DNA from 3 places in the Mycoplasma sp. P36-A1 genome. Region 2 is predicted to be linked to each of the others. Evidence: riboswitches for the same ligand, from Rfam matches in the RefSeq annotation. Region 2 holds a riboswitch; each other region holds the start of a gene.

Region 1 (3,199 bases), 890 kb from region 2:
CTTAAAATAATCAAATATTGGGAGTTTGATTAAATTAACAACAAACAACTAATCAACTATATGATTTTTGATAAATCATATAAAATGACTAAAAGTAGACTATGAAGAGTATAAAGACTGTGTAAATATACAGTCTTTTTTATTTTATTTAAACTTATATGCATGATATATACTTATAATTATGTCTAATTTTTGTTATAATGTATAAAGGCGTTGTTGAGTAAAAATGCAGATGATGCATTTAAAACATAAGGAAGGTGAATAAATGATTATAGAACAAACTGCAGCTAATGCTAAAGAAAAAAGTTATAATAAAAAAAATACAAATAATTTAAAGGCTAATAATAAAGATGCTAATTGTATTTTAAAAAATAAAAAAACAAACTCACACAAAACTAAATTTTCAAATAATAAGAACAGTTCATCAAATAATTTAAATAATGCAAATTCAAACAATCTTCACAAGAGATTAAAATATAAAGATATCCCTATAAATAAAAGGAAGTATCGTATTAGTATTGTAGAAAGTATGAGTGAATTGAAGGTTAAACAATACGGTTTTGAAAAATCATATTTTTTATTTGAAAAATCAATCAATCATATGGAAAAAGAAGGAGATAAAGCAGAAAGAGCTGCTTTAAATTATCTTAAAGATTTAAAGGTATTAGGTAATAATTATTCTTGTAATAGAGTTATAACACTTAATTCTATTAGGATTGAAGCTGATATTATTGATTATGATAATAAAATAATTTATGAAACAAAAAGTCGTAAAACTGGTATCCAAGCTAAAATGGCTATCAAAAAGAAATGGGCAATTTTTGAATTTGATAAAAAAAATTCAATTTATGCTGATTTTATATTTAAAGGTATTGTTGTTTCAAATTATACTGATGGAATGAAGATTAAAGGAATTGCAAGTTTTGAAAATGATAATATAGATAAAATAGTTACTAAAAGAAAATTTGAGTCTCATTTTCAAAGAATTGAAAATTTTAGAAATATCAGAAAATAAAAAAAATCCTATAAAAAGGATTTTTCTTTGTTTAATTATTAATTGTTTTATATGCTTTTGAAATTTGAACATTTGCTAAAGCAAATATTATTACATTAACAATTACAGTTGGAATAAAGTATGTTGCATTGTATGTAAGTGATGCAACAAATGGTGTTTGCCAGAAGATCATTCCAGATAATGTATATGATGCTAATGCAATTATTGATCCAATTGCAATATTAACATATATATTTTGTTTAAACATTCCACATGTTACTATTGCAACTACTGGAATTATGTAATCAAACAGTCCGGAGAATAAGTTTGTCATTTGACCACCTAATAACATTTGTAATATTGAAACAACTAATCCTACAAAAAAGCAATTTCTCAATTTTTCATTGGCTACTGCAATATACAATGGGAATAGATATAATGTTATACTTCCTCCCTGAGGCATTTGAAACACCTTAAATAATGATAATACTGTTGCGATTGCTGCAATTAGAGCAATACGTGTCAACTCTCTTGTACTCATAATATTCTTTTCTCCTTTTTGATTGCGAGGCAAAGAAAAAACACCATCTATCAGTAATTGGTGCTTGTCGTTTTTAGCGGCTCCCTACGATAGTATTAACTAACAGGTTCAAAGGGTCGGAATTAATTCCTCTCAACTTATGTAATATAAGTACCCCTGCAATCTATTTATTTTTTACATTTATATAATACACCATATAGCAACTATTGTCAATTTGCTATAAGTAAAGGAGCATTAGTATGAACAATACAAATCTTTTAAATATCGATTTTAATGATATAGACTCATTTCAACTATCAAATGATGATTATAATTATCTTCAAAATATTAATAATAATTTATACAGTTTTTTATACAATGAATTATTAGTTAACAAAAATCTTGATAATAGTATTAAAAAAATTATTTTGTATTCTTTACATTTAAAATTAAATAATGATGCTAAGATTATTTTAAGCAAGCCTTTGATATCTACATTGGAAACTGATCCTTTTACACCTACAAAAAGAATAAAAAAAGTCCCTTTTCAATATATTTCAGCTTATAATTTTGAAAGTATTGAACATGATTGGTATCACTTAACATCTAAGAGTTATTTGTCTATAGATAAATTTAAAAATCCTATAAGATGTACTGTACAGTTCAATATATATACTAATAATAGATATGATGATACTGTCTTATACTTTTATGTCAATATTAGTGAGTCTGATTATCTTATTAAAAGAATTGAGCTAGCTACATTTAGTGGATATAGCCAACAAAACATTACTGTTCTATATACTACAACATAAATAAAAAGTGGTATATCTAATATAAAAAAATGACATTTAAGATGTCATTTTTTTTTACTTATATTGAACTATTAGTGAAGCGTTATTGTTTTCACCTTTAATAGTTAATGTTTTATTAGCTACTTGATTATCAATAACTGATATTTCATCATTTACAAAATCTTTAAGAATTACATTGTTATTAATAATAAGTATTATTTCACCATTAATATTAGTAATAGTAACTAAAGCACCTAATCTACTAAATGTCGTTTGTGTTAAATCTAAAGTAGTTTTTCCAAATTTGTTATCTATTTTTACATCGGTAAGTTCTGTTGCCTTAGCACAATAGTTTACACTTGCATCTCTATTGAAAATATTGATTAATTCATTATTTTCATAATAATTTTCATTTTCTAGTATTGTTGTTGTATTATTTAAAGAAGAATCACTAGCTGTTTCTTCTTTAAAAGTATCTTCAGTCATTTCTTTATTTATATCTTTATTTATATCTTTATTTTCAAGTGAATCAGATGTACCATTACTTTCTGTTGTGTGATTATCATTAAAAAATGATGGTTTATCATTCTTAGTGCTACTTTCTTTTTTTGCTGGTTCATCAAAAAAACTACCTTTTGAATCATCATGTGGTGTTGTTTTAAATATTTTTCCAATAACTGACTCAGAAAATTGATCATCACGTTCACTCATTGACATTGTATTTTTTAATCCAAAGATTTTATTAAGTCCTATTCCTAATAAAAATGCAGCTACTATTAAATAGATATCACTGTAAAATCTAATTCCTAGTTGATCTTGATTAATAATAACTAAAAATGATAATCCTACTAATGTTATTATCATATCTGTTGATCTAATTCCTCTATAAAT
Region 2 (3,199 bases):
TCGTATCACCTATATCATCTGTAGCAATAGCCCTACTAATTTCAATTACAGGAAATGCAAGTGGAATTGCAACACTAGGAATCGCAACAATGGCAATAACACTAGCAACACTAAGCTATAAACAAAATGGGCTAGGAACATCTATTGCTATAATATTAGGATCACCAAAACTACTAATGGCAAACTTTATAAAAAATCCTAAAATGATAATACCTGGTGCACTTGCATCAGCTATAACATCAACATTAGGAGTATATTTAAACATTCAAGGAACTTCATTATCAGCAGGGTTTGGTACTTGTGGTTTAATAGGACCAATTACACATTTAAGTATAGTTGGATATAACCTAAATAACATTGTAACAACAATTATGGCATTTGCAGTTGCACCATTTATAGTAGCCTTAATACTAAATTATCTATTTAAATACAAATTAAAGCTAGTAACTAATCTAGACTATAAAGTAAATCTTTAATATTATAAAAAACTTAAATGTAAAGTCTATTATAATTTAACACAATATTGTATAATAAATATAAGAAGTACAAACAGGGAGGTAATTTATGTATACAGGAGTAGAAATTGATTTCATAGTAAAAGATAGTTTACAAGCCATCAAAATATATCAAAGCATTTTTGATGTAGAACTATTAGAGAAAACAAACTTAGAAGTAGGCTTAAACGAAGTAGTATTCAAAATATTTAACACAAGATTTCATATGTTAGACGAAAATGAAGAATACCATTTACATGCACCAAAACCAGATATTTATATGCCAATATGGTTTAATGTAGTCGTTTTAAATATAGAAGAAGTTCATAAAAAAGCACTAAGACTTGGATGTATTGAAATACAACCAATAAAAGAGATGAAAGAATATAAAGTAACTAACTCAATGTTTAAAGATGAATTTGGCTATTTATGGATGTTACATCAGATAAAAGAATAAAGATAATATCAAGACGCTTTAAAAAGCGTTTTTTTTATTACCTAGAGTGATATTAAAAATAATAAATCTAAATATTTTATGATAATTGTTACTAAAAAGTAAGAGTAACTTAAGAAAAAAATAAGGACTTTTAATTAATGAATTTGCTACTATATTATTAAGAAAAAGAAAGGAGATATAATAAGTAAAATTGATAAAAAGGAGAAATAAAATGAAATTTAAAAAAATATTTGCAATAGTATGCATATGCATTATCGCAACAGCATGTGGGCAAAAAAAAGCCGAAAAAAAAGCAGATACTAAAACAGAAACCAAAGCAGATGCAAAGGCTACAAGTCAAGAAGTAGCTTTTGATTCAGACAAAAACAAAAGTGATAACATTTTTAAAAGTAGTACATATTATGATGCTGTAATAAAAGAATTTAAAAAATTACCTGAAGAAAAAAAGGGATATTTTAGTGGAGAAAAAAATAAAATAGAAATAACAATAGGAAAGTATAAAGATAATATAGGATTAACATCAGTAGATTACATCGCTCCTAAAAAAGAAACAGCAGCCCTTTTAAAAGAAGTAAATACACTGCTTAAATCACAGACAATTAAAGAACTAACAGCAAAAGACATGGATAAAATAATTGCTGCAACAGGTAAAGAAACAATAATAAATGGTGTAACATTTACAACAGTTGCAAGCAAGAAAGCAGATACAGTACACATAAATGTATCAGCATTTAAAGAGTCTAAAAAATAAAATTCCTTATACTAATATTTACAAAGGCATATTCTAATGGTAAACTAATAATATATATAAAATGAATGCAGGGGAACGATTAATCGTTGAGAAGGTAAAACCTGACCCTTAGAACCTGATAGTTAACACTAGCGAAGGAAGCAGTAAATTAAAATTTAAGCTCCTTTTTGGAGCTTTTTATATTTAAAACAAAATAATTATGTTTGCAGGGGAACGATTGATCGTTGAGAAAGTTAAACTTGACCCTTTGAACCTGTTAGTTAACACTAGTGTAGGAAGCAAACCATTGAAAATATGATGGTGCTTTATACAGGGCATCATTTTTTATTTATATAGAAAGAAGGCATATTAATGAAACCAATATTAAGTATTGCAGGATCAGATTGCAGTGGCGGTGCTGGAATTCAGGCTGATATCAAAACCTTTTCAGCACATGAATTATTTGGAATGTCAGTGGTTTGTTCAGTAGTTGCAGAAAATACCCAGACAGTTTTGGATTATCAAGATATAAATATCGATATAATTAATAAACAAATAGAAGCGATATTTGAAGACTTAAGACCAGAAGCAGTCAAAATAGGAATGTTATCAAGTAAAGAAATTATGAATACAGTAGCTATAAAGTTAAAAGAATATCAGGCAAAAAATATAGTTGTTGATCCAGTAATGTTTGCTAAGAACGGAAGTGCTTTAATGGCAAGAGACAGTATAGAAACACTGAAAGCAGTAATACTGCCGATAGCTGATTTAATAACACCTAATATCCCCGAAGCAGAAGAAATTGCTCAAATGAAAATAGAAAATCATAAAGATATGGAAAAGGCAGCTAAAATAATAATAAATATGAAGGCAAAAGCAGTGTTAATAAAAGGTGGACACAGTAAAGAAGATGCTACAGATATCTTATATGATGGAAAAAATTTTTATTACTATAAAGCAGAAAGAATAAATACAAAAAATACGCATGGAACAGGATGTACTTATTCTTCAGCAATTGCATCTAATTTAGCAAAAGGATTATCTTTAAATGAAGCAGTTGCACAAGCAAAAAAATATGTAACAACTGCAATTAAACATTCACTTAATATTGGAAGTGGTCATGGACCAACAAACCACTTTTATAATTTATATCAAAATCAAAAGAAAGAAGACTAGAAAAATGAACCAATATACAAATAATTTAAAAAATGTAAAAGATATAAAACCATTAGTACACCATATTACAAACTATGTAAGTGTTAATGATTGTGCCAATATAACATTAAGCATAGGTGCTTCACCACTAATGGCAGATGATATAAAAGAAGTAGCACAAATAGTTAGCATTAGTTCAGTTTTAGTATTGAATATAGGTACACTTAACCAAAGAACAATCTTAGCAATGATAAAAGCAGGTGAAAGAGCTAATCAATTAGATATTCCTGTAGTACTAGATCCAGTAGGAGTAGGAGCATCAGAATTAAGAGATGAAGCAATATCTAGAATATTAAACAGAGT
Region 3 (3,199 bases), 490 kb from region 2:
TTTTTATCGTGTTGTAGTTGTACTAATTTCTTGATCAGTAGTCTAGTTGTGTCAGGGTCAACATTGGCAAAAGGTTCATCTAACAACCAGACATCACTATCAAGTATATAATTACATGCTAAAGCAACTAACTGTTTTTGACCTCCAGATAAAGTTGAAAGCACTCTAGTTTGCAAATGGCAGATATTTACAAAGTTTAAAGCATTCATAACTTTATCTTTAATTAATAAGGGATCACAATTAATATTTTCTAAGCAAAATATTAGTTCATTTTCAACAGTATCCATACAAAACTGTAAATCAGGGTTTTGAAACATCAAAGATAAATAATGACATCTATCTTGATTATTTAATTCATATAAGTCAATATCATCAATAAAAACATTACCTTCAAATTTAATTGAAGATTTATTTAAAGAATTAGAAATGAAATGAAACAATGTAGATTTTCCACTTCCACTAACACCAGTAACTAGATTGAAAGAATTATTTTCAAATTCAAGATTTAATTTATTAAATAAAGTATATTCTTTAAATGATAAACTGAAATCTTTTATAACTAAAGACATTAGACTTCATTGTTGTTTATTTCATAGTTTTCTAAAACACCAGTCTTAGCTAATGCATCTACTAATTTTTTAACTAAAAATCCACTAAAAAACCAAGCTGAAATAAATCTAATTACAAAAATCGCAACTAACATTCCAATAGAGATACCTGTAAAATTAGAACGGAAGAATCCCCAAATAAAGCTTGTAATTGTTGCACCTAAAGCAGATATAGTAAAAGTTTTCATTGAATAACTTTTATATGAAGTTGCAAAGAAAGCTGCTTCAGAACCAATACCTTGAACTAAACCAGACACAAAAATAATTGGGCCATACATGTTTCCTAAAAAAACTTCAATTAAAGCTGCAAGCATTTCAGCTATTGTAGCAACTCCTGGTTTTCTAATAATATAAACAGCAAGTGTTGCCGCCATAAACCAAATTCCAAAAATAAATTCATTAGCTAAGATACCTAAACCAAGAGGTGTTAGTAAAACTCCTAAATAAATACCAATATGAACAGCTCCTAAATAAATAATTCCAAAAATAATTGAAATTAGACCAATCATAATTATGTCTTTTAATTCCCATTTATACATATTTTTCATTATAGAGTTTCTCCTTTTAAACTAGGACTGTTTACACTTAAAGTTGCTTCTAAAACATAGTGATTCAAGTTTTTAAAAGAATAACTTAAAACTTCATTGAAATAATCAAACATATCTTTAGCAGAACCAGTTAAAAGAGTTACATAGTGATCACTAGTAGGTTTTAAATTATATTTATTTGCAAGTTCTACAATATACATAATTTCTTTCATATAATCATTATCTCCAAAAACATAAAAAGAATACTTAGCATGTACTAGAAAAGAATCATCAGTTTTTACATCTAAATTATCCAGCTCATTTTCTTGAATAATAACATCAGCATCAACATCTCCAGGACAGCCTTTAGAAAAAGTTAATTCACAAACACTATGAATATCTTTGTGATAAGCATTAGTAAATAACTGCTTAGCAGTATGTACTACATAAGATTGACTTCCACGATACATTGTTGAAAATAAATCAGTTTTACTATAAACCTTACTTGAATCTACATCTTTAACAGCATCTAATATTATATTGACATAATCATTAGACATAGGATAATACGATAGACGGCAACCAGTAATATTAATATTACCAGTGCAACCACATTGTGCTTTGTTTTGCATTTTAATACCTCCAAAAAATTTATATACAAAAAAACCGTGCTTATTCCACTGAACAAAAACGGTTACGTGTTAAATCGTAATCACTTCCCTACGTTGGTACTAACCAAATCAGGTTCAAAGGGACAGGAAAAGACCATCTCAGCATTAAGCGCCCCTAGTGGAAAAGAATGTATTAAATTGTATGTAATAAATATAACACAAAAAAAGACTAGTAAAATAAAAATATCGTAAAATAATGGTTAACTAAAGTTTTTTTCAGGCTGAATTATGTATTACTACTATTATAGTTATATTCATAATTATGTTTTTAAAACAATTTTAATATTATATAAACTAAAAATTTAAATAAATAATGATTCAGCTACATAATCACATAAAACATAAGATAATAATATTTTACTAATTGTTTTATAATTACTTCTAGTAATAAATATAAAGATATGATAGAATAGAGAAGCTGAGTTAAAATTGCTTGGTAAAGTGTAAAACTTAATTCTACACTTAGGCTATAGATGGTTCATGTAATACTAAATTCTATATCTAACGATTAAAAGGTGTTTTTTTAGTGATGTTTACTTTCAATACTTATCTATAGTGGTATACTTATATTCAAAGTAAGACTAATTTCTACACACTGAAAATCATAGTAGTTTTGTAATTTTGTAATGTTGTAACACTAACTTCTACTATGTATGTATTCATTCATTCGATAGAATTTCGCTTATTTTGATATTAATTCGTTACGGTTTATTTCTTTATAAGTTTTGGCTTAAGTATTATACTTGAAGGTTCTATTTCACTAATTTTTAGTAATTGTAATATTTCATTGGTGTTATCAATAAAATATTTCATATAATTAATTGGTGATTTACCATTACAAGTTTCAACTGGATATGAATTAATATGTGAAAAGATTAGATCTAAATCTTCTTGTGATTTTAAGCCAAGATTATTTAGATCTTTTTCTTTTGGCAATATATATCGCAATGTTACATGGCCTCTTTCAACATTTGCTTTTTGATATGAAGCCATTGGATCACAATAAAATAATTTACTACCTAATTCTTCAATTTTATCAGTTGCATAAAATTCACTACCTCTATCTGTTAAAATCACCTGAAATATATTTTTATATAAGTCATCTCCAAGTAAAGACTTTAAATATTTTAGACCATTTACCATTGCTTCCATAGATTTTTCATTTTGATAGACCCCAATCATAATTTTGAATTTTCTAATATAAAAAGTCTGAATAAATGGACCAGTTGATATATTATTATATACTGTATCCATTTCTACTACAGAGGATGAAGCATGTTCCAATAAATATTTTTCAAAGTCATTAAACTTTCTGTTGGTTAAATAAGCTCTATTATTTCTTGGCTTTGATTTAATTTTTTTTACTTTTCTTGATACTTTACATCTTAAATCG

What was found. Region 2 has a riboswitch for thiamine pyrophosphate ahead of thiD (bifunctional hydroxymethylpyrimidine kinase/phosphomethylpyrimidine kinase). Riboswitches for the same ligand answer to the same signal wherever they lie in the genome.
Region 1: another riboswitch for thiamine pyrophosphate. It lies ahead of ACD762_RS04375 (energy-coupled thiamine transporter ThiT); the one in region 2 lies ahead of thiD (bifunctional hydroxymethylpyrimidine kinase/phosphomethylpyrimidine kinase).
Region 3: another riboswitch for thiamine pyrophosphate. It lies ahead of ACD762_RS06365 (YkoF family thiamine/hydroxymethylpyrimidine-binding protein); the one in region 2 lies ahead of thiD (bifunctional hydroxymethylpyrimidine kinase/phosphomethylpyrimidine kinase).

Annotation. Positions count from the first base shown of each region.
Region 1 is NZ_CP168083.1:920,677-923,875, reverse strand. Features, by position in the region: gene ACD762_RS04385 (helix-turn-helix domain-containing protein) at 1-5, shown strand, start outside; gene ACD762_RS04380 (hypothetical protein) at 266-1,015, shown strand; gene ACD762_RS04375 (energy-coupled thiamine transporter ThiT) at 1,047-1,535, opposite strand; TPP riboswitch at 1,600-1,703, opposite strand; gene ACD762_RS04370 (hypothetical protein) at 1,775-2,329, shown strand; gene ACD762_RS04365 (hypothetical protein) at 2,384-3,199, opposite strand, start outside.
Region 2 is NZ_CP168083.1:1,807,051-1,810,249, reverse strand. Features, by position in the region: gene ACD762_RS08780 (PTS sugar transporter subunit IIC) at 1-476, shown strand, start outside; gene ACD762_RS08775 (VOC family protein) at 565-951, shown strand; gene ACD762_RS08770 (hypothetical protein) at 1,163-1,702, shown strand; TPP riboswitch at 1,762-1,859, shown strand; TPP riboswitch at 1,900-1,997, shown strand; gene thiD (bifunctional hydroxymethylpyrimidine kinase/phosphomethylpyrimidine kinase) at 2,054-2,857, shown strand; gene thiM (hydroxyethylthiazole kinase) at 2,802-3,199, shown strand, end outside.
Region 3 is NZ_CP168083.1:1,312,907-1,316,105, reverse strand. Features, by position in the region: gene ACD762_RS06375 (ATP-binding cassette domain-containing protein) at 1-569, opposite strand, end outside; gene ACD762_RS06370 (ECF transporter S component) at 569-1,156, opposite strand; gene ACD762_RS06365 (YkoF family thiamine/hydroxymethylpyrimidine-binding protein) at 1,156-1,767, opposite strand; TPP riboswitch at 1,836-1,933, opposite strand; gene ACD762_RS06360 (IS30 family transposase) at 2,515-3,199, opposite strand, start outside.